3 regions of the Mesorhizobium sp. M0571 genome follow, and region 2 is predicted to be linked to each of the others. Evidence: predicted binding sites of a transcription regulator. Region 2 holds the regulator's gene; each other region holds the start of a gene.
What was found. Region 2 encodes PhoB, which activates phosphate uptake and scavenging genes when phosphate is short. Its sites were predicted from a motif close to TGTCATNNANCTGTCAT; they were not measured.

Region 1: NKI85_RS17890 (PhoX family protein) is a predicted target of PhoB. The motif match lies at 5,930-5,946, and genes of this name have one in related genera.
Region 3: NKI85_RS00415 (inorganic phosphate transporter) is a predicted target of PhoB. The motif match lies at 5,019-5,035, and genes of this name have one in related genera.

The regions. Positions count from the first base shown of each region.
Region 1 is NZ_JAMYQT010000014.1:57,372-67,185, reverse strand. It holds gene NKI85_RS17930 (oxidoreductase) at 1-47, shown strand, start outside; gene NKI85_RS17925 (YciI family protein) at 96-392, shown strand; gene NKI85_RS17920 (helix-turn-helix domain-containing protein) at 486-1,292, opposite strand; gene NKI85_RS17915 (NHL repeat-containing protein) at 1,407-2,267, shown strand; gene NKI85_RS17910 (SulP family inorganic anion transporter) at 2,281-3,990, opposite strand; gene NKI85_RS17905 (helix-turn-helix domain-containing protein) at 4,172-4,441, opposite strand; gene NKI85_RS17900 (phosphatase PAP2 family protein) at 4,754-5,455, opposite strand; gene NKI85_RS17895 (hypothetical protein) at 5,470-5,808, opposite strand; gene NKI85_RS17890 (PhoX family protein) at 6,015-8,006, shown strand; gene NKI85_RS17885 (GNAT family N-acetyltransferase) at 8,112-8,792, opposite strand; gene NKI85_RS17880 (MarR family winged helix-turn-helix transcriptional regulator) at 8,789-9,280, opposite strand; gene NKI85_RS17875 (ABC transporter permease) at 9,464-9,814, opposite strand, start outside.
Region 2 is NZ_JAMYQT010000001.1:403,989-413,802, forward strand. It holds gene NKI85_RS01985 (DUF2865 domain-containing protein) at 41-1,036, shown strand; gene NKI85_RS01990 (hypothetical protein) at 1,128-1,481, opposite strand; gene pstS (phosphate ABC transporter substrate-binding protein PstS) at 2,140-3,201, shown strand; gene pstC (phosphate ABC transporter permease subunit PstC) at 3,261-4,250, shown strand; gene pstA (phosphate ABC transporter permease PstA) at 4,254-5,105, shown strand; gene pstB (phosphate ABC transporter ATP-binding protein PstB) at 5,102-5,905, shown strand; gene phoU (phosphate signaling complex protein PhoU) at 5,938-6,645, shown strand; gene phoB (phosphate regulon transcriptional regulator PhoB) at 6,662-7,351, shown strand; gene NKI85_RS02025 (ROK family protein) at 7,361-8,605, opposite strand; gene xylF (D-xylose ABC transporter substrate-binding protein) at 8,891-9,814, shown strand, end outside.
Region 3 is NZ_JAMYQT010000001.1:74,992-84,805, reverse strand. It holds gene NKI85_RS00430 (efflux RND transporter permease subunit) at 1-2,981, opposite strand, end outside; gene NKI85_RS00425 (efflux RND transporter periplasmic adaptor subunit) at 2,981-4,237, opposite strand; gene NKI85_RS00420 (TetR/AcrR family transcriptional regulator) at 4,388-4,924, shown strand; gene NKI85_RS00415 (inorganic phosphate transporter) at 5,089-6,693, shown strand; gene NKI85_RS00410 (hypothetical protein) at 6,780-7,163, shown strand; gene NKI85_RS00405 (CorA family divalent cation transporter) at 7,076-7,804, shown strand; gene NKI85_RS00400 (carbonic anhydrase) at 7,977-8,621, shown strand; gene NKI85_RS00395 (nuclear transport factor 2 family protein) at 8,632-9,042, shown strand; gene NKI85_RS00390 (hypothetical protein) at 9,133-9,558, opposite strand.

The DNA of each region.
Region 1 (9,814 bases), on a different contig from region 2:
AGTCCTTTGAGAAGAGCTTTCGCAAGCAGATGAATCTGCCTGCTTGATATCTGAATCGCTGCGTCGCCAGGCAACCAAATAAGCGAGAGCCAACGATGAAGTACTATCTAGCCAAGTTTATTCCGCCTCGCTCCGACTTCCTGGCGACGATGAGTGCCGATGAAGGCGAATTGATGAAGCAGCATGGTGCCTTTTTGGATCGGCTCCTCGGCAGGGGGACAATCGTCGCCCATGGCCCGGTGCTCGATCCAGCCGGTGGCTATGGTCTGTCGCTCTACCAGGTCGACGATGACCAGGACATTGAGGCGATGACTTCGGAGGATCCCATCGTACAGGGCGGCACCGGGCACTATGAGGTTCATCCAATGCTTCATCTAAGGACACGCGGCTAACGCCGTTCGACTGTGCCTCGTGCATTGTCTAGATGGTGCTTGGGACCAACCTCTAGGGTCCGCTGCGCCGAGGGCAAGGCGGAGGCAATCGATTTAGGCCGGCAGAGGACGTCGCCCGTTGGCCGCGACATCCGCCCGTGCGGGCGTCCGTGCGCCGGCGTCGCGCGGATGCGGCCCGATCGGCATAATCACCGGGAATGGCGTCGCGCCGAAAGCGAAGGTCCATTTGTAGCCGACCAGCCCGTCCTCGGGCGTCGTGTGCTGATCGTGATGAGCAAGCAATTTGGCGCGCTCGGCCAGTTCCTCCGCCTCGCGCCTGACCATTTCCGCCGTTTCCGGCCGCATCCGCCTGGAGAAGCTGACGAATGTCGCCTCGCACTGCAGATGCGTGATGGCCCAGCCAATGAAGTTCTTGTTGGTCATCTCGAACAGCGGCCGCAGCGGCCCGTCGAAATTCCACTGGATCGGTGTCTCGACAAGCAGCCTCGCCGACAGGCCGCGACCGAGCGCGACCAGCCCGAGTTCCTCAAGGTCGCGCAGATAGAGGAACATCGATGCCTCGCTCAATCCTTGTGAGCGCATGATGCCTTCGGGGGTGAATTTCTCGGAGAGCATGACGAAAACGAACAGCAGCGCCGGCCGCCCGGCGAGCTTGCGTTCGATTTCCGGCGCGATGTGGTTGGCAGGTCCCGGCCCCCTGGTCATCGAGCCAAGCACATTTTCCAGCTCTACGCCGGCTGCCGCGCAGATCTCCATCAGCCGGTCGAGCTTGCAGTTGCGCTCGTGGAAGATGCGCTTCACCGTCGGCTCGGAAACGCTCATCCGCTCGGCAAGGACGCGGTAGGTGACGCCCTTGGCCTTCAACGTCCGTTTCAACGCTTCGAAGATCAGCCCGTTCATGCGATGCACCTCTTTCGCGTGATTTGGTATCAGCCTTCGGTACTAGTCCCGATAGGTCTTCCGGGAAAGTATCGAAAGGCCTAGCTCTCCGCCATTCATTACAGGAGACCAGCCATGAGGACCCTCATCACTTCGATACTCTTCGCCACCATCGGCGCCGCGATTGCGCCTGCAGCCCAGGCCGGCGAACTCTGGCGCGCCACCGGCCTTGAGCAACCTGAATCGGCGCTCCTCGACGCTGCCGGCAAACGCATCATTGTCTCAAACATCGTCGGCAGCCCCGGCGAAGCCGACGGCAATGGCTATCTGTCGGTCCTGTCGACGGACGGCAAGATGGTCACCCAGCACTGGACCGACGGCATGGACGCGCCCAAGGGCATGGCGATTGCAGGCGGCAAACTCTATGTCGCCGACATCACCCATGTGCGCGTCGTCGATCTTCAAAGCGGCAAGCTCGTCTCGACCATCGACGTGCCGAATGCCGTCTTTCTCAACGACATGACTGCCGATGCATCCGGCAAGGTCTACGTCACCGACATGCTGGCCGACGCGATCTACCGCATCGACGGCGACCGGCCGGAACTGTTCGTCAGGGATGCGGCACTGGCTTCGCCGAACGGCGTCTTCTGCGACGGCGGCCGGCTGATCGTCGCCTCCTGGGGCAAGGGCATCAAGCCCGACTTCAGCACCGCGGAGCCGGGCGGCCTGCTCTCGGTCGATCTCGCCACCAAGGCAATTGCGCCATTGCCCGGTGCCGAAAAGTTCGCCAATCTCGACGGCATCGTCGCCATCAGCGGCAGCATCTACGCCACCGCCTATATGACCGGCACGCTCTACCGCTACAAAGCGGGAGACACGCCGCAGGTGGTTGCGACCTTCAAGCCGGGCAGCGCCGACATCGGCACCGACGGCAGGTCGACAATCTTCGTGCCGCTGATGAACGACGGCGAAGTTGCGGCGTTGAGCCTCGACTAAGCCAGCAGCCAGCTCAGGCAGCGGGCGCAGCTTTCTTCAGCTGCGCCTGCGCGTCCTTAATCGAGGCGGCATAGGTCACCAGCGGCCGCTTGAGGCCGTGGTTGATCAGCATGCGACGTATCTGCGGTGAAGCGCCGGCGATGATGAAGCGCACGCCGGCGCGGCTCCCCTTGTGGGCCGCGCCTTCGATGACGTTGGCCGCCGTCGAATCGAAGAACGGCACCGCTGAACAGTCGAGGATGAAGTTCTTGCGCTGGTCGGCGATGCGGTCCAGTACCGTGCCGACGGTCGAGGCGGCGCCGAAGAAGAAGGCGCCCGAGATGCGGTAGACGACGGTGTCGGCATCGCTCGCCTCGCTGGAATCATAGGCGCTGGCTCGGTCGGCGACGTCTTCCTGCACCAGCGACTGGTCCGCCTCCACTGCGATGCTCTTGGCCATGCGGTCAACGAACAGGATCGAGCCCAGCGCAAAACCGACGACGATGCCTTCGGTCAGGTCGCGGAAGATGACGATCAGGAACGTCGTCATCAGCACCAGCGCATCACCGCGCGAGGCGCGCAGCAAGGTGGCGAAGGCCTGTTTCTCGAACATGTTCCAGCACACCACCGCCAGCACGCCGGCAAGCGCTGCAAGCGGGATGTAGCTGGCCAGTGGTGCCGCCACCAGCATCAGCGCAAGCAGGATGGCTGAGTGCATCATACCTGAGACCGGTCCATGCGCGCCGGCCCGCACATTGGTTGCGGTGCGGGCAATGGTGCCGGTGGTGCAGATGCCGCCGAACAAGGCGGAGGCGATATTGGCGAAGCCTTGCGCCACCAGCTCGCAATTGGAGCGGTGCCGCCTGCCGGTCATGCCGTCGGCGACCACGGCCGAGAGCAGCGATTCGATCGCCCCGAGCAGCGCAAAGGCGATGGCGTCCGGCAGCACGTCGATCATCCGGTCGAGGCTGAGCGGCGGAAAGGCGGGCCATTGCAGGCTGCGCGGAATGCCGCCGAAGCGCGTGCCGATCGTCTCGGCCGGCAGGGCGAGCAATGCCACGACGAGTGACGCCAGCCCGATGGCGATCAGCATCGCCGGCCACTTCGGCCGAAATCGCTTCAACAGCGCAATAGTGATGATGGTCAGTGCCGCCACCGAGGTGGCGGCGATGTTGATCGTGCCGGCCGCCTCGCCGATCGCCATCAGCTTCGGCACCAGCGGCCCGGGCTCCTTGCCGGCGAGCTTCAGCCCGAACAGTTCGACGACCTGGCCAGAGAAGATGATAATGGCGATGCCGGCGGTGAAGCCTACGGTCACCGGATAGGGGATGAACTTGATGTAGGTGCCAAGCCGGAGATAGCCGATGGCAAGCAGGAAAACGCCGGCCATCATCGTCGCCAGCAGCAAGCCATCGACGCCGACCCGCGCCACCGTCGCCGCCACCAGCACGATGAAGGCGCCGGCCGGGCCGCCGATCTGGAAACGGCTGCCGCCCAGCGCCGAGACCAGGAAGCCGCCGATGATCGAGGTGTAAAGCCCGCGCTCCGGCGTCACGCCTGAAGCAATGGCAATTGCCATCGACAGCGGCAGCGCCACAATGGCGACGGTCAGCCCGGCGATGGCATCGGCCTTGAAATGCTCGAGCGTGTAGCCCTCGCGCAGCACCGTCACCAGCTTCGGCGTGAACAGTTCGGAAAATGTCGGCCGCGCTGGTTGATGCACTGCCCGCCGGGTCTGATCCATCGAGTGCCTTCCGCATGAAACCAAGGAGGCGGCGGGATCGTCGGCAAGACTGTCGGCGGTCGCCGTCGCGACTTGGAGCGGCGTGCGTCCAAATGGGCGCACAGGTACGCTCCAATACTTTTGAACCGCGCATCGGACTATCCGAAAATCGATCTCGATTTCCGCCGATGCGGCAGTACCGTCAGCCTTGCGGGTTCTGCGGCGTGACAGGCCTGAGGCGAACGCCCCTGCCGCCACGCTCGCTCGCCTGGTTCTCGCCGATCAGCTCGACCCCGGCCTCTTCAAGTGCCTGGATGACCTTCATCAGCGTATCGACCACGCCCCGGACCACGCCGTCGCTCGCTTCCATGCGCTGGATGGTTGGAAGCGAAACCCCGGCGCGCTCGGCGAGCGTCTTCTGGTCGATGCCGGCCAGCGCCCTCGCGGCACGCATCTGCGCGGCAGTGATCATCGGCCAAAACCCCCGTCTGAGTCCTGCAATGTCACGTATAATACCTTTGTTATAATGGTTCAAGCATCATCCTGCACATGTGAGACATGCACCACTCTTTGCCAGCCGACACGCTATCATGCTACAGACTCGGGATCGTTTGGCGGCCCTGCTATCCCGATTTCACAGGCAACGACTTCAAAAGGATAAGCGGGTGAAGATATTCAAAGCGTTGACGACATCGACAGCCTTGCTGTCGATGGTTTTCCTGCTGGCAGGCTGCGGCCATGGCCTGATTAACAGGCTGATTTGACCGCAAATTGACTTACTGAGTCAGGTGCCATCGGCCCGCCCGAGCCATCGCTGCAGGAACCGTGCCGCCAGCCAGCACAGCATCGCCCAGGCAAAGCCGGCGCACCAGCCGGCCAGCACGTCGGATGGCCAGTGGACGCCGAGATAGATACGGCTGATGCCGACGAGCACCGCCGTCAGCACCGCCAGCCCAAGCACGTAGATTTTCGTTGTCCGCCCGGGCAAAAACCGCGCCGCCATGCTGCCCAGCGTCAAATATGTCACCGCCGACAGCATGGCGTGGCCGCTCGGAAACGAAAGCGATGCCACGTCGGCGAGATGCGAGACCAGATCGGGGCGCGGCCGGTCGATGTCGAATTTCAGCACGCTTGACAGGACCTGGCCGCCCGCCACCGCGACGAACATGAGAAGCGCCGCGCCTGGCCTGCGGATGAGGAGCAGATAGACGATCATTGCCGCAGTGATCAGTACCAGCACGCTGGCGCTGCCGAGGCTGGTGATGTCGCGCATCGCCCCTTCCAGCCATGCCGGTCCGATCGGATTGTCGGGTTGGCCGGCTTTGCGGAAGGCGAGCAGGATTTCGGTGTCGAAGGCATGCGGCGTGGTCGCCCGCGCCATTTCCATCAGCTCTTCGAACCCCCACAGCCCGCCGGCAATGATCAGCCCAGCCAGCAGGACCGGGAACTCCAGCCAGTTGCGCAGCCTGCTTGCAGTGTTCTTCATCGGCCCGATCGCAGTTACAGCTTTTGCAGATAGGGCCCGAGCGTTATCAGCGCCACAGCTGCGACGGCGAGCACGATGCCGGTCGCCTGCAAGGCATTGACGCGCTCGCCGAAGAAGACCAGCGCCACCACGTTGACCGACACCAGCTGGATCACCGCCGACAGGCTGAACGACACCGACATGCCGAATTCACGGATCAGCCTCAGCATGATCAGATTGCCCAGCGAATAGAGCGCCAGCGTCAGCACCATCTTGCCGAGGCTCGGCGCCAGTCCCCATTGCTTCGCCGCCGTCGCCGCCAGCAGAAAGATCACTGTCGAAACGCCGAGCTGCCCCAGTCCCCAGAAACTCACTTTTTGTTCCTCTCGATGCGGTCCTTCCGCGCCTGCCGCAGCTCTTGTTTCCGAAGCGCCGGTCGCGGTCAAGCGGGGCCGATCACGGACGCGAAATCTGAAGCTGGAAATTGACCGGCAACGTCATCAAACTGTGATCTGCCGGCGATAGGCGGTCAGTCAAGCGCCACGCTCCAGCCATCCCAAGAAGCCAGAGGCAAGCCCCCATGACTGAACATCGCTCCCCCGACGCCCGATTCCGCACCAGCCAGCTCGAGGAAAACAACGGCCCGGCCATCAATCCCTCCGACAACCGCACCATGGGCGAGATCATCGCCGCGCGGTTCTCGCGCCGCGGCTTCCTCAAGGGCTCGCTTGCCGTCTCGGCCATAGCGGCAACCGTCAGCCCGCTGGCGCTGATCACCGCCGACAACGCCCGCGCCGCCGAAGGCTCTGCCTTCGCTTTCGACGAGCTTGAAGCCGGCATCGACGATAAGCATCACGTCGCACCAGGCTACGACGCCGATGTGCTGCTGCGCTGGGGCGATCCGCTTTTCCCCGATTCGCCGGAATTCGATCCGACAAAACAGTCGGCGGAGGCCCAGGCCAGACAATTCGGCTACAACAACGACTATGTCGGCTATATCCCGATCGACGGCTCGGCCGAGCACGGCCTGCTGGTGGTCAATCACGAATACACCAATCCGCATCTGATGTTTCCGGGCCTCGTCACCATCGTCGACGGCAAAGCCAAGCAGACGGCCCTCAGCAAAGAACAAGTCGACGTCGAGATGGCCGCGCATGGCGGCACCATTGTCGAGATCCGCAAAGAAGCCGGCAAATGGCAGGTCGTGCGCGACGGCAAGCTCAACCGACGCATTACCTCCAACACCGATATCGCGCTGTCCGGCCCCGTCGCCGGCCACGACCGCGTCAAGACCAGCGCCGACCCGAGCGGCACGAAAATCATTGGCACCATCAACAACTGCGCCGGCGGCGTCACGCCGTGGGGCACCTATGTCATGGCCGAGGAGAACATCCACGGCTATTTCTCTGGCGAGCTGCCGCAGGGCCACAAGGAAGCGGCCAATTACAAGCGCCTCGGCATTCCCGAAGGCGCCTATGAATGGGCTGCGCATCACGACCGCTTCGACATCGGCAAGGAGCCGAACGAGCCGAACCGCTTCGGCTGGATCGTCGAGGTCGATGTCCAGGATCCGACTTCGGTGCCGAGGAAGCGCACCGCGATGGGCCGCTTCAAGCATGAGGGCGCAGAATCGATCGTCGCCAAGGATGGCCGTGTCGTCTTCTATCTCGGCGACGACGAGCGCTTCGATTATGTCTATAAGTTCGTCACCACCGGCAAGTTCAACCCGAACGAGCGCGCCGCCAACATGAATTTGCTCGACGACGGCACCTTGCATGTCGCCAAGTTCGCCGAGAACGGTTCGGTCGAATGGCTGCCGATCGTCTTCGGCCAGGGGCCGCTGACGGCGGAGAACGGCTTTGCCGGCCAGGCCGACGTGCTGATCGAGACGCGCCGCGCCGCCGACCTGCTCGGCGCCACCAAGATGGACCGCCCGGAAGACATCCAGCCCAATGCCGCCAACGGCAAGGTCTATGTCATGCTGACCAATAATTCGAAGCGAAAGGCCGATCAGGTCGACGCCGCCAACCCGCGCGCCGAAAACGCCTTTGGCCATATCATCGAGATCGTCGAGGATGGCGGCGATTTCACTGCGACAAAGGGCAAGTGGGAAATCCTGCTGAAGTGCGGCGACCCCGCTGTGGCCGAAGTCGGCGCCACCTTCTCGACCGCAACCACCGCCAATGGCTGGTTCGGCATGCCGGACAATTGCGCGGTCGATTCGGCCGGCCGTCTCTGGGTCGCCACCGACGGCCAGGGTCCGAAGGCCACGGGCCGCACTGACGGTCTGTGGGCGGTGGATACGGAAGGATCGGCGCGGGCGACCTCGAAACTGTTCTTCCGTGTGCCGATCGGAGCCGAAATGTGCGGCCCGTTATTTGCGCCGGACGACCAGACCGCCTTCGTTGCCGTCCAGCATCCAGGCGACGGCGGCGAGGACTGGGAGGCGTTCGGCCGTCCGTCCTACTATGAGGACCTGTCGACGCGCTGGCCCGACTTCAAGCCGGAGATGCCGGTGCGCCCGGCGGTCGTTGCCATCACCAAGCAAGGCGGCGGCAAGATCGCGGTCTGACACGCAGCAAGGCCTTGCAGTCTCAAGGAAGGATTTCGGTGATACGAAATCCTTCCTTTTCCGATGCGCAGGATGCATCCATGCTGCCATTGTGCGCCTGACGGATTATTCGGCGCGCTGAACCACGGCTACGTTCATCATGCTTCGCAACCTGAAGCCAATCGACTCGTATAATCTTATGGCCGTAGCGTTGCTGGCATAGGCGTGGAGATAGGGAACCTCGCCGCGCGCTACTATCTGATTTGCCACGAATAGGGACAGCAGCTTGCCCAGGCCACCGCCCCGAAATTCCGGATGTGAGCACACCCCGCTGAGTTCGGTATAGCCAGGTTGCTTCATGCGCTCGCCGGCCATGGCCGCAAGTCTGCCCTCAATTTTCACACCCCAAAAATCGCCCAGGCTCAAGGCTTCGAGCGTGAATGGGCCGGGCTTGGTGACCAGTGCCAAGGCGAGCATCTCAGCTGCATCGTGTCGCGTCAGACGTTGCACGCGCTGGTCGGAGACGATCTGCAATGGCTGCTCGGCAATCATCTGAACCCCGGCCGCGGCAGACGTTGCACAAAGCCCCGCGGGCAGAGCAATGGCGTCGGCCTGAAGCAGGATCACACTCTCGCCTGAGGAGACAAGCTTTTCGAGCGCCTGCAGGCTTTCCGGGTCATCCGCGGCGGTGGTGGCGAAAGGAACAATCGACGGCCGATATCGTCTGGCGAGGTTGTCACCTTGCGCGAAGACCTGATGCCGCGTCCGAAGCGCGCTCCAGATAGGGCGGTCAAGCAGGTGTCTCATTGCACCGTACCCTCCGGCTCTTTTAATCGACGGTCGAGAGGAGCCGCTGCGAGGCCGTCCTCGATGGCGGTCAGCTGATCAAGAAGCGGCCCCGAAAGATCTGCGCACAAATCCGCGACGGCGTTCTCGATGCGCGGCCAGACGTCGCGCTTTGCGACATCGACCAGCCGCCGACCGTCCCCCGAGAGGGAGACGATCCTGCGCCGCTGGTCATCGTTCGACTGATTGACCTCGAGCAATCCCAATTCGGCCAGAAGCGACACGCTCCGCGTTACACCTGGCTGCGCGATCCCAAGGGATTGCGCCAGTTCCCCGACAGGCAGCGGGCCCAGCCTGTCGAGCGCGGCTAGCAGCGGGTATTGGCTCGCCTGAACCGGGACGTCCAGCCGGTCGAGCAGGCGCTGCGCATCCGCTTGCAGTTGCTCGCCTATACGCTTCAACCTGCTGCCCAGGCACAGGAAGCCAAGCGATCGTATGACGTCTTCCATAGGTCAGCCCATCGCATGCAGAAATCAATAACATTGTATATAACAGTGCATGGAAATCAAGCGCCGCGTTGCAAGGCTTGCCTTCAAGCGGTCCACTGCGTCTAGGAGCTGACTTATACCGCTTTTCCGCCTGGAAACGTTGCTCGAAATGCTGGGGCTGCTTTGCCTGGCAAGGCCAGTCGATCAGTTGCGCAGCCGGTAGCCGGTCCTGAAGATCCAGGCGACGATTGCTATGCAGACGAGCAGGAAGATCACCGTCATGCCGAGGCTGACGCCGACCGAGACGTCGGACTTGCCGTAGAAGCTCCAGCGGAACCCACTGACCAGGTAGACGACCGGGTTGAACAGCGTCACCGTGCGCCAGATGCCGGGCAGCATGTTGATCGAATAGAAGCTGCCGCCGAGGAAGGTCAGCGGCGTGATGATCAGCAGCGGCACCAGCTGCAGCTGCTCGAAGCTCTTCGCCCAGATGCCGATGATGAAGCCGAACAGGCTGAAGGTCACCGCCGTCAGCACCAGGAAGGCGAGCATCCA
Region 2 (9,814 bases):
AAATCCTGTTCTCGGCGCAACAAGCACAATGGTCGCTCCAATGACACGCCTCTGGCCTCTCACGATTCTGATGCTGGTGGCGGCAATAGCCGTTGCGCTCGGCACGTCCTCCTCCTACGCGGATAGCTGCGGCGCCATCAAGAGCCAATTGCTTTCGGCGGGGCGCAGCGGCGGGACCAGCCCCGAGCTTGCCCAACTGCGCCGTCAACTCGCCGCGATTCAAAGGCTGGAGAGACAGCGTCGATGCACGGCGAAAACGGCCGGGTTCTTCTTCAATCCCTGCGCCGACCTGGTCAGCAGCAAGGCGGAGGTGCAACGGCAGATCGCCAGACTGTCGAATTCGGGAAGGGACACGTCCGGCCTGAAGGCCAGGTTCGTCGCGCTGGGCTGCGCCGCACCCGCTGCCAAGAAGCAGCAGCAAGCGCCGCAAGACCAACGGCAGGCACAGCCGCGCACAGCACCCAAACCCCAGTCCGCAGGCGCAACAATGGGTGGCAATCGGATGCTGTTTTGCGTTCGCTTGTCGGACGGATATTTCTTCCCCGCGCCAAAATCGCAGTTCGCCAAGAACGACGATCTGAAGGAAACGGTCGATCAGTGCCGCTACATCTGCGACGATGCCGGCATCGAACTCTATACGCTGAGCGATGCCACCCGCGAAACTGAAGAGATGATCGCGCTCGAGACCCAAAGGCCCTATGTGGAGCTTGCGACAGCCTTCAGCTACCGCGACGACGCGAACTTCAAGGCCTGCGACGTCAAGCGCTATTACCAGCGCGTCGCCGAACTCAGGGCACGAACCGTGACACCGGCCAACATGACCAACGCCCTCATTCCGTTGCCGACGGCAAAGCCGGATTTTGGCATCGTCGCGGAAATTCCTGAATCCGGGATCGAAACTGCCGGTGCCGCTCTCGCAGAGGCAAAAACGCCGGTTGCCGAGGTGCAAGGGGCTGCCCAGCATCAGTCGGTCGAAAGAGCGATTAGCGCGCGGCCGGTGAGAGTGGTCGGGCCGGCCTTTTTCCCGGCGGACTGACCAAGGCGGGCGATGTTCCGAGACGGCGAACGGGTGGCCGGATAGCCGCTTCAAGGCGTAAAGCCCCACGCATCGACGGACGGCCGGTTGGTTATTCGCAGACCATACGGGCCCGTTTGCCGGGTTCGCTGACATTCCTGCAGGTGAGCGGCTTTGCCGGCTCCGACGACAGCATGGGCGGGTTGTTGGCGACCCCCCTCCGTGGCGCTGCAACGGAAGCTGCGCTCCTGCGCACCGCCGGCCTTTTCGGCGATTGCGGCGCCACGGGAAAGACGTCGGTCTCCAACTGCGACTGATCGGCTTGCGCCTGCGAAGAAGGCCGGTCCCAGAAACGGCGAACGTCGAGCGGCTTGGGAATGATCACGGTACCATCATAGCTGCGCGCGCAGCCGCTTCCCAAAAGCAGCACCAGGCACAGGAAGACAGGCGGAATCCGTCGAGACATCAGCAACACCCCTGCAAGCTTATAACGCCGCTTCGGCCTAACCGACAACCGGCGGAATAGTGCAGAGGGAGTAGGTACGGTGAAGTAGAAATCGTCGCACTTCCAGTCGAAGGCTCTGCTCGAAAGATCGAGCACCGGGTCGGGCGCGGATGGCGAGATCCAGCGCGAGGCGAGTTAAACCTTGCGATTCGTCAACGCTTCCAGCGTAAGGCCATGGTGCGATCGCACCATACCAATGCCGCGCTCAGTCGCGACAATAGGATATTCGAAGTTCCGCTCCTCCAGTTACGGGCGGGAGCAGCGACCGCCGGCAAGAAACAGGGTCAGATTTACCCCAACGGACCTGTTTCGGCGATGGCGCGGCCATGACACCTTCTGGCTGCATGCAACGCGCTCTCGCCCGGTTTTTCTTTTCGAGGCCGATTGCTGCGATCTCCGAGGGGATAATGTTGGCCGGAATTCACGCAAGCTGCTGATTCCAGCGGCAAACCGCGGCCATTCCGACAAAGCCCGCGGCCGCTCCTTCTTACCCCGGCTGGACAACGTTACCGGAGCGACATGAAACTGTCATGCGACTGTAATAATCGGGGGCTATTGGCCTCAGCGGGCGCCGGAGGAATGGCGCCGAGAGACCATATTCCGAACAGGAGCAGGCCACATGAGACATTTCATCCGCTCGGCGGCCGTTGCGATTGCAATGGCTGCGGCGACGACCACCCTCACCCTGTCCGCCGCGCTCGCCGCGGACATCTCCGGCGCCGGCGCCACCTTCCCCTACCCGATCTATGCGAAGTGGGCCGACACCTACAAGAAAGACACCGGCATTGGCCTTAACTACCAGTCGATCGGTTCCGGCGGCGGCATCAAGCAGATCAAAGCCAAGACGGTTACCTTCGGCGCTTCGGATGCGCCGCTCAGCGGCGACGAGCTTGAATCGTCCGGACTGGCCCAGTTTCCGATGGTGATGGGCGGCATCGTTCCCGTCGTCAATCTGGAAGGCGTCAAGCCGGGCGAGCTGGTTTTCGACGGAGCGACGCTGGCCGACATCTTCCTCGGCAAGATCACGCAGTGGGACGACGAGGCGATCAAGAAGCTCAATCCCGACGTCAAGCTGCCTTCGCAGGCGATCGCGGTCGTTCACCGTTCCGACGGTTCGGGCACCACGTTCAACTTCACATACTATCTTGGCGACGTCAGTGCGGACTGGAAGGACAAGGTCGGCGTCGACAAGGCAGTGGAATGGCCCGTCGGTATCGGCGCCAAGGGCAATGAGGGCGTTGCCAACAACGTCTCCCAGACCGGCGGCGCGATCGGTTATGTCGAATACGCCTACGCCAAGCAGAACAAGCTCACCTACACCGATCTGATCAACAAGGACGGCAAGAAGGTTGAGCCGACCGCAGTGGCGTTCTCGGCGGCCGCAGCCAACGCCGACTGGAGCTCGAAGCCAGGCTATGGCGTGATCCTCGCCAACCAGTCGGGCGCCGAGTCCTGGCCGATGACGGCGGCGACGTGGATCCTCCTGTACAAAAAGCCGGACGATGCCGCGACCACCGGCGAAGCGCTCAAATTCTTCGCCTGGGCATATGACAAGGGCGATGAGATGGCCGGCGAGCTGGACTACGTTCCGATGCCTGACAAGGTGGTCGAGAGCGTCAAGGCCATGTGGGCCAAGGAAGTCGTCGGCAGCGACGGCAAGCCGCTCTACTCGGCTATGTAATCTCCTCCAGGGAGGGCGTCGACGGCGCCCTCCCTGTTGCCTTCAATCGCGAGGACCCAATGACCATCGCTTCCGATGCCATGCCATCATCTGCAGCAGCCCGGGCCAGGGAAGCTACGGTGCGGCGCTTCGCGCTCACAGATGCCATATTCCGCGGACTCACCCGCGCTTCTGCAATTCTTGTGCTGGTCATCCTCGGCGGTGTCGCGATGTCGCTGTTTGCCGGCTCGTGGCAGGCGCTGTCGGCCTTCGGCTTCTCTTTCCTGACGACCGAAAGCTGGAATCCGGTCACGGAAAAATTTGGCGCGCTGGCGCCGATCTACGGCACCATCGTCACGGCGGCCATCGCCATCCTGATCGCGGTGCCGATCGGCATCGGCATTGCGGTCTTTCTCACCGAACTCTGCCCGCGTCCGCTGAGGCGCCCCATCGGCATAGCGGTCGAGCTCTTGGCCGGCATTCCCTCGATCATCTATGGCATCTGGGGCCTGTTCGTGTTCGCGCCGTTCCTGCAGACGACGATACAGCCCTTCGTCATCAACCTCTTCCATGGTGTGCCGGGACTATCCAGCCTTTTCGCCGGCCCTCCCTACGGCATCGGCCTTCTGACCTCCGCGCTGATCCTTGCCATCATGGTGCTGCCCTTCATCACCTCGATCACCAAGGACGTCTTCGATACGGTGCCGGCGGTGTTGAAGGAATCGGCCTATGGCATCGGCTGCACGACATGGGAAGTGACCCGGCGCGTGGTCATTCCCTATACCCGCATCGGCATCATGGGCGGCGTCATGCTTGGCCTCGGCCGCGCGCTCGGCGAAACCATGGCGGTGACCTTCGTTATCGGCAACGCCCACCGCATCAGCGCCTCCCTGTTCGCTCCGGGCACGACCATCTCGGCGACCATCGCCAACGAATTCACCGAGGCCGACGGCGACCTCTACACCTCTTCGCTGGTTTCGCTCGGCCTGATCCTGTTTGTCATCACCTTCCTGATCCTTGCCGCCGCCCGCTATATGCTGATGCGGATCGACGCCCGTACGGGAGCCTGACCGATGTCGACATCCTCATCGCTCCACAGCCGCCGCAAAGCCAGGAATTCGGTGATGATGACGCTTTGCGTCGTCGCCGCCGGCATCGGGCTTGCCTGGCTGGCGCTCATTCTCGGCGCGTTGGTCTATAAGGGCACAGCCGGGCTTTCGCTCGCGGTCTTCACCGAGATGACGCCACCACCGGGCGAAGCTGGCGGCCTGCTCAACGCCATCGCCGGCAGCCTGGTCATGACGGTCATCGCCGTTATCGTTGGCACGCCAATCGGCGTTCTGGCCGGCACCTACATGGCCGAGTATGGACGCTTTTCGCGCATCACCACCGTCGTCCGCTTCATCAACGACATCCTGTTGTCGGCGCCGTCGATCATCATCGGCTTGTTCGTCTATGAATTGATGGTGCGGCCAATGGGGCATTTCTCGGCGATTGCCGGCGCCGTTGCGCTTGCCATCCTGGTCATTCCGGTGGTCGTGCGCACTACTGAAGACATGCTCAACCTGGTGCCGAACGCGTTGCGTGAAGCCGGCGCCGCGATCGGCGCGCCGCGCTGGGTGGTGATCCGTTCGGTCGCCTACCGCGCCGCATTGTCCGGCATCGTCACCGGCATATTGCTGTCGATAGCACGCATTTCCGGCGAGACGGCGCCGCTGCTCTTCACCGCGCTCAACAACCAGTTCTGGAGCAGCAATATCAACGCGCCGATGGCCAGCCTGCCGGTGACCATCTTCCAGTTCGCTCTCAGCCCTTACGAGGAATGGCAGCAGCTGGCGTGGACCGGCGCACTCATAATCACCCTGACGGTTCTGGGCTTGAGCATCCTCGCCCGCAGCCTTACCGGACGCAGAGAGGACAGATGACACAGATGTTGTCCCCGGACATGACGATGACCGAAACGGTCGCCGAGAAGACGAAGATCGAGGTCAAGAACCTCAACTTCTACTACGGCCAGAGCAAGGCGCTGAAGGACATCAGCCTGTCGCTGCCCGAGCGCAGTGTCACGGCCTTCATCGGGCCTTCGGGCTGCGGGAAGTCGACGCTGCTGCGCGTCTTCAACCGCATCTACGAGCTCTACCCGAAACAGACAGCCGAGGGCCAGGTCCTGCTCGACGGCAAGAACATTCTCGACCGGTCGCAGGATCTCAACCTGCTCAGGACCAAGATCGGCATGGTGTTCCAGAAGCCGACGCCGTTCCCCATGTCGATCTACGAGAACATCGCCTTCGGCGTCAGGCTCTACGAGAATCTCGGCAAGTCCGAGATGGACGGCCGCGTCGAACAGGCGTTGAAGCGTGCCGCGCTTTGGGGCGAGGTCAGGGACAAGCTCAACGCCAGCGGCTTGAGCCTCTCCGGCGGCCAGCAGCAGCGGCTCTGCATTGCCCGCACCGTGGCAGTGAAGCCGGAAGTCATTCTGCTCGACGAACCGGCCTCGGCCCTCGACCCGCTGTCGACCGCCAAGATCGAGGAACTGATCGACGAATTGCAAGCCGACTACACGATCGTCATCGTCACTCACAACATGCAGCAGGCGGCGCGCGTGTCGCGCCAGACTGCCTTCATGTATCTGGGTGAGCTGGTCGAGTTCGACCGGACCGAGAAGATCTTCACGTCGCCCCGCGAGAAGCGCACGCAGGACTACATCACCGGCCGCTTCGGCTGAGCGGTGCCGATCACGCAGACGAGGACAATATCATGGCCGAACATACAGTCGCGTCTTTCGACGAGGATCTCGAGCAGATCAGCAAGCTGATCCGCGACATGGCCGACCTCGCCGGTTCGATGGTCGGCGGGGCGACCAAGGCCCTGTTGAATTCCGACAATGCGCTGGCGCAGCGCGTTGTTTCGGACGACGCCATCATGGATGCGCGTCAACGCGAACTGGACGACCGCGCCATCACCCTGATCGCCAAGCGCCAGCCGATGGCCCACGATCTGCGCCATGTCGTCGGGGCGATCCGCATGGCCGGCGACCTCGAACGCATCGGCGACCTTGCCAAGAATATCGCCAAGCGTGTGAGTGCGGTCGGCCTCAGCGTCACGCCGCGCGACCTATCGCATTCCATCGATGCGATGGCGCAGCTGGTGCTCATCCAGGTGCAGGGCGTCATCGAGGAGTATGCTGCCGGCGATGCGGCCGCGCTGGCCAAGCTACGCGCCGCCGACGAGCGCATCGACGTCAAATACACGTCCGTGTTCCGCGAGCTGTTGACGTACATGATGGAAGACCCGCGCAACATCACCGCTTGCACGCATCTGCTGTTCTGCGCCAAGAATCTGGAGCGGATCGGCGACCATGTCACCAACATCGCCGAAAATGCGTATTATGTGCTGACCGGCGAGCAATTGCCTGTCAATCGTCCGAAGCAGGACGAAACGACAATGTCCGCACCGGTGACATGATGGGGGTGCCCAGCCGATGATCGCACCACGCATAATGGTGGTGGAGGACGAGGAGCCGTTGGGTGTGCTGCTCCGCTACAATCTCGAATCCGAAGGCTACCAGGTCGAGGTGGTGACACGCGGCGACGAAGCCGAGATCCGTTTGCAGGAGAATGTGCCCGATCTTCTGGTGCTCGACTGGATGATACCAGCGGTTTCCGGCATCGAGCTCTGCCGACGGTTGCGGGTGCGCCCCGAAACCGAGCGGCTGCCGATCATCATGCTGACCGCGCGCGGCGAGGAGAGCGACCGGGTGCGCGGTCTTTCGACCGGCGCCGACGACTATCTGGTCAAACCGTTTTCGACACCGGAATTCATGGCCAGGGTCAAGGCGCTGCTGCGCCGCGCCAAGCCGGAAGTGCTGTCCAGCGTGCTGAAGGTCGGCGACATCGTGCTCGATCGCGAATCGCACAGGGTCTATCGCAAGAAGAGCGAAATCCGGCTCGGGCCGACCGAATTCCGGCTGCTCGAATTCATGATGCGGCATCCCGGCCGCGTCTTCTCGCGCAGCCAGTTGCTCGATAATGTCTGGGGCGAGACGATCTACATCGACGAACGCACCGTCGACGTGCATGTCGGGCGGCTGCGCAAAGCCGTCAATAACGGCCGCATGCCGGATGTCATCCGCACCATCCGCGGTGCCGGCTATGCGATCAGGGAAGATTGACCTGCCTGGTCAGGCTACGTTCTTTCTGATGCCGGGCCTCATTTGCGCGCCCGGCGCGAAAATCTCCTGGTCGACGAAGCTTAACGCCCGCATCGCGCAGCCTTCGCGGATCAGCGGCAATTCGTTCGGCTCGGTGTCGAAGGAGATCGAGCTCGAATGCTGGCCACCGGCGGTCTGGGCGATGGCCTTGCGCAAGGCCGGCTCGATCAGATCGAAGGCGGCGGCACTGACGCCGACCATCGCGACCGGTGCTGGATCGATCAGCGCGAACAACGAGCCGAGACCGAAACCCAGCGCTTCGCCGGCCCTGCGGTAGGCCTCGCGTTCCGGCCCATCCTTCTCGCGGGCCCGGGCCGCCAACGCGCGCATGTCGGCGTCGCTGACGTCGGCGACCGGTTTGCTGTCTTCGCTCATCCCCGTAGCGTTGCGCCAGATGGCGTAATTGCCTGCATAGGCCTCGATGCAGCCGCGCCGCCCGCAACGGCAGAGCGCGCCGCCTGGACGATGGATCATGTGGCCAAACTCGCCGCCCGAGGAATGCGTGCCGGTGAACAGCTCGCCCTTCAGCACCAGCCCCATGCCGATGCCGTGCGAAAGCAGGATGGCGATGAAGTCGTCGCGATAGCGATCCGGATCGCGCCAGCGCAAAGCCACCGCCATCATATTGCAATCGTTCTCCACCGTGGCCGGGATGCCGAATTCGTCTTCCAGCATGTCGGCAAAGGCGATGTCCGTCTGCGGCGTGATCGGCGACCACAGCATGGCGCGTGCAGGGGAGTCGGTAATTCCCTGAATCGCCAGGGCGATGCGGGCGACACTGCGGACGTCAAGGTCTGGATCTTCCAGCCGGCGCCGGACGATGGCCATGCATTCGCGGATCAGCTCGTCGCGCGGCATGGTCAGCGTGTCCAGCCGGCGCTGTTCCTCGACGACCACCTGTCCCGCATAGTCGATGATGGCGGCCGACAGGAAATTCAGCGACAACACCACGGTCAGCACCGCCGCCGCTTCCGGGTTGAGGGCGAGGCCGACCTGCGGACGACCGCGTTTCAACGAAACGGGCTCGTTTGCCTTGCTCTCGGCGAGGATGCCTTCCCGTATCAGGTCGGAGGAGATCGCCGATATGGTCGAATGGCTGAGGCCGGTGGTTGCAGCGATCTCCGTACGCGACGGCTGGCTGGCCCGGCGCACCGCCGAGATCACCATCGCCCGGTTGCGCCGGCGCAAATCGTCATGGCGGATTCCGACCGACATCGTTTTGCTTTCCTCCCGGTTGCCGCGGCCGCTCATGAACCGGAAGCCGTCGGTAATGTCCGACAAATAGTGTCAGATACAGGCAAATAGTGTCAGATGCCGGCGGCGCTGTCATCGTTTATTCCGACACTCGAAAAAACTCGGAGAGTCATCAAAATCCATCAGAATCGATGTTGACAGCAGCCGGAGATCGGGTCAGTATTTTTTCGAGGCTCGAAAAAATTAACGCCTCTAGCTGGTCTTTGGGCCAATTGGTCACGCCGTACGCGGCGCAGGGAGGATATGATGAAGAAATTCACGACCGCCATTCTGGCGGGTGTCGCCATGACGCTGACGCTCGCGTCGGTGGCGCAGGCTAAGGACAAGGTCATCGGCGTTTCGTGGTCGAATTTCCAGGAGGAGCGCTGGAAGACCGACGAAGCCGCAATGAAGGCCGCCATCGAGGCCGCCGGCGACAAGTATATTTCCGCCGATGCACAGTCCAACCCGGGCAAGCAGCTCACCGACGTCGAGAGCCTGATCTCGCAGGGTGCCAACGCACTGATCATCCTGGCGCAGGACGCCTCGGCGATCGGGCCGGCTGTGCAGAAGGCGCTGGACGAAGGTATTCCGGTCGTCGGCTACGACCGGCTGATCGAGAACAAAGACGTCTTTTACCTGACCTTCGACAACAAGGAGGTCGGCCGCATGCAGGCCCGCGAAGTGTTCAAGGTGAAGCCGGAAGGCAACTACGTCTTCATCAAGGGCTCGGGCGCCGATCCGAATGCCGATTTCCTGTTTGCCGGTTCGATGGAAGTGCTGAAGGACGCCATCGACAGCGGCAAGATCAAGAATGTCGGCGAGGCCTATACCGACGGCTGGCTGCCGGCCAACGCCCAGAAGAACATGGAACAGTTCCTGACCGCGAACGACAACAAGGTCGATGCCGTAGTCGCCGCCAATGACGGCACCGCCGGCGGCGTCGTCGCCGCGCTGACGGCGCAAGGGCTGGCCGGATCCGTTCCGGTCTCGGGCCAGGACGGCGACCACGCCGCGCTGAACCGCATCGCGCTCGGCACACAGACCGTGTCGGTGTGGAAGGACGCGCGCGAGCTCGGCAAGAACGCCGCCGAGATCGCCTCGCAACTGGCCGACGGCAAGCAGATGACCGACGTTGCGGGCGTTAAGGATTTCACCACGCCCGGCGGCAACACCGTCAAGTCGCTGTTC
Region 3 (9,814 bases), 330 kb from region 2:
AACATGGTTCCGACCAGGATGCCGGTGAAGATCACCAAGCCCATCGAATAGCGTGCCGCGGCACCGGCGCCGCTGGAGATGATCAGCGGCACCACGCCAAGCGCCATCGCCGCCGTCGTCATCAGGATCGGCCGCAGCCGCACCTTGGCCGAGGCGATGATCGCGTCGCGCCGCCGCATGCCGTGCATTTCACGCTGCTGGTTGGCGAACTCGACCAGAAGGATGCCATGCTTGGTGATCAGGCCGATCAGCGTGATCAAGCCGACCTGCGTGTAGATGTTGAGCGTGCCGAGCCCGACATTAAGCGGCACGATCGCGCCGAAGATCGACAGCGGCACCGCCATCATGATGATCAGCGGGTCGCGGAAGCTTTCGAACTGCGCCGCCAGCACCAGATAGATGACCAGCACCGCCGCCGCGAAAGCGATGATGATCGTGTAGCCCTGTTCCTTCTCCTGCCGCGATTGACCGGTATAGTCGATGAAGAAGGTGTCGGGCAGGCTTTGCTTGGCAATGTCCTCGATCGCCTGTAGCCCATCCCCGGTAGTGATGCCGGGCCGCGGCAAGGCAGAGATCGTCGCGGAGTTGAGCTGGTTGAACTGCTCGATGGCGGCCGGCGACGCGTTGGTCGAGATCTTCACCACCGCCGAAAGCGGCACCATCTCGCCCGACACGCTACGCACAAAATACTCGCCCAGCTTTTCAGGGTTGTCGCGGAATTGCTGCGGCACCTGCGGAATGATGTCGTAGCTGTTGGATTCGCGGTCGAATTGCGCCACTTCGGCGCCACCGACCAAAAGCGTCAGCGTTCGGCCGATGTCGGCGATCGGCAGGTTGAGCGCGGCGGCGCGATCGCGGTCGATCGTCACCGTCACTTGCGGCGCGTCGAATGTCATCGAATTCTGCACGACGATAAAGCGGCCGGAGGCCTGCGCCTTGTTCTTTATGTCTTCGGCCGCCTCGTACACCTGGGAGGCGTCGCCGGTCGAGCGCACGACCATGGTGATCGGCAGGCCACCGCCGGAGCCGGGCAGCGTCGGCGGTGCGAAAACGAAAGCTTCGACGCCGGCCACCTTGCTGAGGCGGCCCGTGATGTCTTGCTGGATTTCCTTCGAGCTGCGCGCGCGGTCGGCCCAGTCCTTGAACGCAAAGCCGACGAAGGCGCTGTTCGTCTGGCCGCCGCCGAAGGCGACCGCCGAGAACTGTGCCCGCGTCTCAGGCAGATCCTTGACCAGGCCGAGTATCTGATTGACGTAGGTCTCCGTATAGTCCGACGTCGCATAGCGCGGCGCGGTCACCAGCGAAAGCAAGAACCCCTGGTCTTCTTCCGGCGCCAGCTCGCTCGAGGTCTTGGTGAACATGAAACCGGTCGTGGCGACCAGCGCCAGGACGATCATCAGCGTCACCGGGCGATATTTCAACGAGCCGGTGACGAGCCGCTCATAGATGTGTTCGACGCGCCCGAACGTATTGTCGACAACGCGCTGGAAGCGGCTGTGCGAGCCGGCCGTCAAGATACGTGCCGACATCATCGGTGTGATGGTGAGGGCGACGACACCCGACAGCACCACAGAGCCGGCAAGCGTCACCGCGAATTCGCGAAACAATGCGCCGGTCAGGCCGCCGGTGAAGGCCAGCGGCGCGAACACGGCGGCCAGTGTAATCGTCATGGCGACGACGGCGGACGAGATCTCGCGCATGCCGTTGAAGGCCGCCTGCATCGGCGACAAACCATCTTCCTCCATGTGGCGGTGGATATTTTCCACCACCACGATGGCGTCGTCGACGACGAGCCCGATCGCCAGCACCATGGCCAGCAACGACAACAGGTTGATCGAATAGCCCACCGAAAACAGCAGGAAACAGACGCCGATCAGCGACAGCGGAATGGTCACGATCGGCATCAGCACCGAGCGGAACGAGCCGAGGAAGAGCAGGATGACGACGATGACGATGGCGACCGCCTCGCCGATGGTCTTGAACACCTCCTCGATCGACGCACTGATCTGCTCGGTTGAATCGTAGACGATCTCTATCGTCATACCGAGCGGCAGCGTCTCCTGGATGGTCGGCACGATCTTGTGGATTGCCGCCGCAGTGGTCAGCGGATTAGCGGCCGGCGTCGGGAAAATGGCGAGAAAGATGCCGGGCTTGCCGTTGAAGCTCACCCTGGTGTCGGTGTTCGCCGCGGCGAGCTCGACGCGCGCCACGTCGCGCAATCTCACCACATTGCCGTCCTTCGAACGGAGCGGAAGGGCGGCGAAAGCCTCCGGCGTCTGCAGCGTCGAGCGCACGGTGATCGAGGAAGCCACATACTCGTTTTCGGTATCGCCGGGCGCGGAGAGGAAATTCGATGCGTTGATGGCGGTCAGCACTTCCGCCGCCGTCACGCCGCGCGCCGCCAGCTTGATCGGGTCGATCCAGACGCGCATCGAATATTCGGCGGCGCCGAATATCTGCACGTCGGCGACACCTTCGACCGTAGACATGCGTGGCCGCACGACGCGCTCGATATATTCGGTGAGCTGTTCCGGCGTCATGTTCGGGTTCTGCATCGAGATGTACATCATCGCGAACTGCTGGCCGGTGCCCTTGATGATCACCGGGTCTTTGGCGTCGTCCGGCAGGTCGCCGCGCACGCCTTGTACCTTCGACAGGACTTCGTTCAGCGCGACGTCGGGGTCGGAACCGAGTTTCATCTGCACCGTCACGGTGCTGGATGACGGCCGGCTCGCCGACGTGACATAATCGATGTTTTCGGTCGAGGCGACGGCACGCGCGATCGGAGCGGAAATGAACCCCTGGATCAGGTCGGCGCTGGCGCCGGGATAGGCCGTGGTGATCGTGATGGCCGTTTCTTCAACTTCTGGATATTGCCGGATCGAAAGGTTGAAGATGCCCTGGAAACCAAGAAGCAGGATCATCATAGCGAGCACGGTCGAAAGGACCGGGCGGCGGATGAAGAGGTCGGAAAAGCTCATTACTGGGCTGCCTGCTGGTTTGCCGGCTTGGTCGGGTCGATCGTGTTGTCGACGGCAACGGACATGCCGTTCGAGAGCCGGTTCTGGCCGGCGGTAACGACTTCGTCGCCTGGCGCGATGCCTTGCAGTATCTCGACCAGGCCGGCGTTGCGGCGGCCTGGCTTGACGAACACCTGAGCGAGCACGAGCTGCGGCTTCTGTTCTTCCGCTGTCGGTTTGGCCGGGGTAGCAGCCGGCTTTTCTTCGGGTTTTGCCGCGGGCGCTTCGGCAGCGGGCTTGGCAGCATCTGCGGCGGGCTTTTCTTCCGGCTTTGCCTCGGGAGCCGCGCCGTTGGTTTCGGCGGATTTGGCCGGGCGCACCACGAAGACGAAGTCACCGTACAGGCTTGAGGTCAGGGCGGTCTGCGGCAGCGCCAGCACGTTCTTGTCCTCGGGCAGTTCGACGCGCACCTGGACGAACTGGCCGGGCGTCAGCTTGCCTTCCGGATTGGCGACCTCCGCCCTCACCGTCACCAGCCGGCTCGTCGGATCGATCTTCGGATCGATACCGCGAATGCTGCCGGCGAACGGCATGTCGCCGCCGCCAATGCCCAGCCGCACCGTCTGTCCGATCTTCAGCTGCGGAAGCTGCTGCTCCGGAACCGTAAAATCGACACGCATCGTATCCATGTCCTGCAAGGTCACCACGGCGGTACCAGGTGTGAGATACTGGCCAAGGTCGATTTTCGGAATACCCACGGTGCCCTTGAAAGGAGCCGTTAGCTGCTTTTGATCGAGCACCGCTTGCAGCTTGTTTACCTGCGCGGCGGAGACCGACGCCGCTGCCTGCGCCGTGTCGAGTGTAGCGTCGGTGCCGACGCCGCGCTTCTGCAGCTCAAGAGCGCGCGTCAGCGTCGTCTGGTCGGATGTGGCTTGCGCCTTTGACGCCACGAGGTCGGCTCGCTCGACGGCATCGTCGAGCTGCAGCAGCACGGCGTTGGCGGCGACCTTCTGATTGGCATGGAAAAGGATGTCCTTGACGATGCCCGCAGTTTCGACCGTCAGGTCGACGCCGCGTACGGCACTGACCGTACCGATCGCCTCGATGCCAGGCGTCCAGGACATCGGTTTGACGATGACCGTCGACACGGTCGCGGCCGGCGGCTTCATGGTGGCGAAAAACTGTTTGATCGCATTGTCGCGAAACAGGTTGAAGCCGACGATGCCGCCGCAGACCAGCACGAGCAGAATGAAGGCGATGATGAAGCGCTTGATCACGAACAGTCCCCTCGGCCACGGCCCAGCATAACGGTCGGATGACCGGAACACATACCTGTGACTGGTCCCAATTTCAAATGACGGCGATCTTACTGTACCGTCTGGACGGTCTTGTCAATTCCGCCTAAGCTAATGAATGGGGAACGAATGATGAAGGTCCGCAGAGCAAATTCGCGCGAGAAAATTCTCGCCGCCGCCGCCGACGTGGCGCGCGAGACGGGTCCTGGCAGCCTGTCGCTGGATGCGGTCGCCAGCCGTGCCGGCGTGTCGAAAGGCGGCCTCCTCTACAATTTTCCGACCAAGGCGAAGCTGATGCAGGCGCTGGTCGAGGACTACCTGCGCGAGTTCCAACAGGCGCTGGAGTCCGCTCGCACGAGCGGCGTCAGCGGCGAAAGCCCGCTTGCAGCCTATGTCAGGCTTTCGGCCGATCGTGCCGAGGAGTCGAAACCGTCGGCCTCCTGGATCTTTTCGGCGATCGCCGAAGATCCTGATTTCCTGACGCCGATAAAATCGTTCAGGCGGCAGGTTTTCGAGCGGCTGAAGGGCGAGACGCCGGACCTCAAGGCGCTGCTGGTCTGCTATCTCGCCATCGAAGGGCTTCGCAGCATGAACCTGTTCGGTTCGGATATTCTCTCCGCCGATGAGCGCCGGCTGCTGATATCGTCCCTGCTGGAGATCGCGGGATAGGCGAGGGTTGCCTTCGCCGGGGTTCAGTTGCTCCGACTGTCGGGACGTCAGTTTGCTTCGATTGCCCCGTTTGCGTCACCTCAACCTGCCCTGCCGTCACACAGGCTTCATTGTGCGGACATAGCGTCCTCCCATTCTTTGCTGCAATGCACGAGGAGTGGGGTATGGTCGATATTGTTTCAAGCGAAGCAGGAATTCCAAGGCCGGAGCATCCGCTCGACCGGCCGAACAGCACCGGCAAATGGTTTCTGCCGGCCTTTGCCGTCATCGTCCTGGGCGGCCTTGCCTATGTCGGCTACGCACTCAGCCAGGACCTGACCAGCACCGTCGCGGTGCCGTGGATCCTGCTTGGCCTGGCGCTGCTGATCGCGCTCGGCTTCGAATTCGTCAACGGTTTTCACGACACCGCCAATGCGGTGGCAACGGTGATCTACACGCATTCCATGCCGGCCGAGCTTGCGGTGATGTGGTCCGGCTTCTTCAACTTCCTCGGCGTGCTCACCGCCAGCGGGGCGGTCGCCTTCGGCATCATTTCGCTGCTGCCGGTCGAGCTGATCCTTCAGGTCGGATCGAGCTCGGGACTGGCCATGGTCTTCGCGCTGCTGGTCGCGGCGATCATGTGGAACCTCGGCACCTGGTATCTCGGCCTGCCTGCCTCAAGCTCGCACACACTGATCGGCTCGATCATCGGCGTCGGACTTGCCAATCAGTTTACGGCTCCGGCCGGCTCCATCACCAGCGGCATCGACTGGTCGCAGGCGTCCAATGTCGGCCTGTCGCTTCTGATCTCACCGCTGGTCGGGTTCGGCCTGGCTGCGCTGCTGCTTCTGGTGATGAAGCTGCTGGTCAGGAACCGCGAGCTCTACGAAGCGCCTAAGTCGAGCGCCCCGCCGCCGCTGTGGATCCGGGCGTTGCTTATCTTCACCTGCACCGGCGTCAGCTTTGCCCACGGCTCCAATGACGGGCAAAAGGGCATGGGCCTCATCATGCTCATCCTGATCGGCGTAGTGCCGACCGCCTTCGCGCTGAACCGCACGCCCGATATCAACTATCTCGAAGCCTATAAGTCGGCGGCGACTGAGGTCGAGACCGTGCTCGGCAAATACGTCAAGCCCGGCGTCGCCGTGACCGACGCTGCCACAGCGGTCGGCGACGCCGTCCGTACCAAGACCTGGAAGGACGAGACCACGCCTGCCCTGCAGAGCTTCATCCACGACACCAGCGCCATGTTGTCGCCCTATCCGTCCGTGGAAAAGCTGCCGACAACTCTGGTCAGCAACGCCCGCAACAACATCTATCTTATCGGTGAAGCGCTGAAGCTGATCGACAAGAAGAAGCTGTTGCCGATGGAGGCAGACGACCTGAAGGCGGTGACGATCTATCACAAGGCGGTCGACAACGCGACGAAGTTCATCCCGCTCTGGGTCAAGGTCGCCATCGCGCTGGCGCTCGGCCTCGGCACGATGGTCGGCTGGAAGCGCATCGTCGTCACTGTCGGCGAGAAGATCGGCAAAAGCCATCTGACCTACGGTCAGGGTGCGTCCGCCGAGCTTGTCGCCATGGCGACGATCGCATCGGCCGACTGTCTCGGCCTGCCGGTCTCGACCACCCATGTCCTGTCCTCGGGCGTTGCCGGCACCATGGCGGCGAACGGCTCGGGCCTGCAATGGGCGACGGTGCGCAACATGCTGATGGCCTGGATACTGACCCTTCCGGTCTCCATCTGTCTTGCCTTCGTGTTGTTCGCCATCTTCCGCCAGGTGTTCTGAGCGGGGACAGGGCTTGACCAGAATGTCGCGGCGCCGGCTCCGGCGCCTCCCGGATCACCTGAACGCGCTTTGTTTCGGCGGCGGCCATGAATGACGCATCGCATCTGACATTGCTTGCCGCGGACGACCAGCATCATGCTCCCGGGTTGGTCTGGGCTTATCATGCCGCTCCCGGCAAAGCTCCCGAACCGCTGGCGCCCAGAGACATAGAGGCCGCACTGGCATCACCGGACGGCTGGGTCTGGCTGCATGTCGACCTTGTCGACCGGCGCGCCCATTCCTGGGTCAGCCATGCCTGCGCGCTGCCGGCGTCGGCTCATGCAATCCTCGAAGGGCACGAGGACAGCCTGGTGCTGGCCATGAGAACGGCGTCGTCCACGGCATTTCGGCCGACCTGCATGGCGAGATCGCCCATCAGTCGACGACGATCGGCAGATTGCATTTTGCGGTCTCGGAGCGGCTGCTGGTAACCGGCCGGCGCCATCCGCTGGCGGCGGTGGAGGAAGTGCACACCGCGCTTGCCGCAGGGCTGCGGCCGGCCACAGCATTCGAGCTGTTCGAGACGCTGGTCATGGCCTTTTGCAAAACCGCCAGCCTGCGGCTCGCCGCGGCGACGAAGCGGCTCGATGCGGTCGAGGACCATCTCGTGACCGAGCGGCTTGCCGATGAAAGGCGGCAACTAAAGGATGTGCGCCGGCTTGCCGTGTCCCTGCATCGGCCGATCTCGGCCTTGGCAGCGCTTTTCCAGGACGAGGACCGCTCCGCCTGGAACCTCTCCGCCGGCGCACATGCCGTTTTGCGCCGGCTTGCCGTCCGCCTGGAGCGGCTCGACCGCGAGGTCGTCATGATCAACGACCGGGCAAGGCTGCTGCAGGAGGAGCTTGCAGCCGAGCTCGCCGACGAATCCAATCGCAGCCTGAAGGCGCTGGCAGTGATGAGTGCGCTGCTTCTGCCGGGCACGCTGATCGTCGGCATATTCGGCATGAACACTGGTGGGCTGCCATTCTCCGAGGCTCCCAGCGGCTTCATCCTGGCGATGCTCCTCGCAGTCGGTGCGACCGGCCTGTTCTACTGGCTTTTGCTGCGCGCCGGCGCCAATCTGCGGTTCTGAGCCCGATTAACAGTGGCGTTCGTTCGATTGCATGCAAAGTACAGGCTGACACGTTGAAACCACGCATCGCGCTTTCCGAAAATCGGTTTCCGATTTTCGGACTGATGCGCTAGAGCCTATGAGATTGAACCGAGCTGCCGCCTCTAATCCGGAAAGGCTCCAGACGCCGCCCATGCCCCATCTTCCCGACCATCTTCTCGCCGGCTACCGCAGTTTCATGAGCGGCCGCTATCTCACCGAAAGCGGGCGTTATCGCTCGCTGGCGCGGGAGGGCCAGGCACCGGAAACGATGATCGTCGCCTGCTGCGATTCCCGGGCCGCGCCCGAAGCGATCTTCGATGCCGGGCCCGGCGAGCTGTTCGTGCTGCGCAATGTCGGCAATCTGGTGCCGCCCTATGCGCCCGACGATCAGTTCCACTCGACATCGGCGGCGCTCGAATTTGCCGTGCAGAGCCTCAAGGTCAAGAACATCGTGGTGATGGGCCACGGCCGCTGCGGCGGCATCCGCGCGGCACTCGACACCACGGCGGCACCCTTGTCGCCGGGCGATTTCATCGGCAAATGGATGAGCCTGATCGCGCCGGCGGCCGAGACCGTATCGTCCAGCACCTTCATGACCGCGACCGAGCGCCAGACGGCGCTGGAGCGCATCTCGATCCGCTATTCCATAGCCAATCTGCGCACCTTCCCTTGTGTTTCGATCCTCGAAGGCAAGGGGCGGCTGTCGCTGCACGGTGCCTGGTTCGATATTTCGACCGGCGAGCTTTGGGTGATGAACAAGGACACCGGCGATTTCGAGCGGCCGGAGACGGAGTAGGAGACTAGGCATGGTGCGAGCTCGGTTCGCGTTCGCGGCGGCGGCACTGCTGTGCTCAGCAAATGTCGCCCGCGCCGACGATAGCGCGATCATCGACCGCTGGTATTCGGCACTGCTGGTCGCCGACCGCACCGAATTGTCGGACCTGCTTGCCGATAACGTGCGCATCAAGCTCGACGACCTCGGCGTCGTGCAAAGCAAGCAGGAATTCATCGCCTCGATCGCTGAGTGGCAAGGCGCCGTCGCCGGGGCCGAAATCCGCCACCGGATCGAGAAATCCGAGGGCGGCGTCACCACTGTGATCGCCTGCTATGATTTTCCCAGCAACGACATGCTGATGCAGGAGACCTTTGCAGTCGCCAACGACCAAATCACCGCCAGTTCGCAAGCCGCGATCGCCGAAAATTGCGACGGTTACTGACGAAATTTTCGTCCAGGTTATTGAGGACGGGCGCTGGAATTGCCGGTGTTATTTCGCGTCTAAAAAGTGCACTGTCACCGTAATTCTTACCTAAAACGATATAGACGACACGATTGCTCTAGCAACGTCCAATTCTTCTAGATAATATGCATCACCAAGACATAGATATGTCATAAATACAAAATCAATTCCGTTTGACATATACCATGCAGATAACAATTGGTCGGTGGTTTCTGACAATACACCAACAGAGATTATGCCTTCAGACTCATGTTGCGTGATATGTCTTACATCTATAGAACTATTATGACAAAACTGAATCATAAATGTTCTCAGAACATCAGCATCTGCGTTTGGTTTTTCCCCGCTACGATACTTCGCAATTGAGAACTGAATCGCGCCGCAGCCGTCCGTTTCTTTGGCTAAGGTAGGTGGCGATCCCTCAGGAAGATCGCCGGCTATGTCTACCCATCCGGCAGGCAGGTCGAAGGTGAGGCCATGGAATTCTACTCTCATTAAGGTTCCCTTGGATCGGGTGTCAGGTCGGATTCCAGGAATTCCGGTGAACAGTGCACCTTTTGCTGCACGGCGCGTGAGTGGGCATCCTCAGGGTCGCATACGAGTGGAAGCCTCAGTCAAGGGAAAATGCAGGCTACAAGATAATAATCTTGGTGGGCATAGAATTCGGCTCGAATGATAACTCACGGCACCATGTGCGCACGCTTTCAGCGCTAACCGGGCGCTGTTGCATGGAACCGGCCGGCGCCTTACA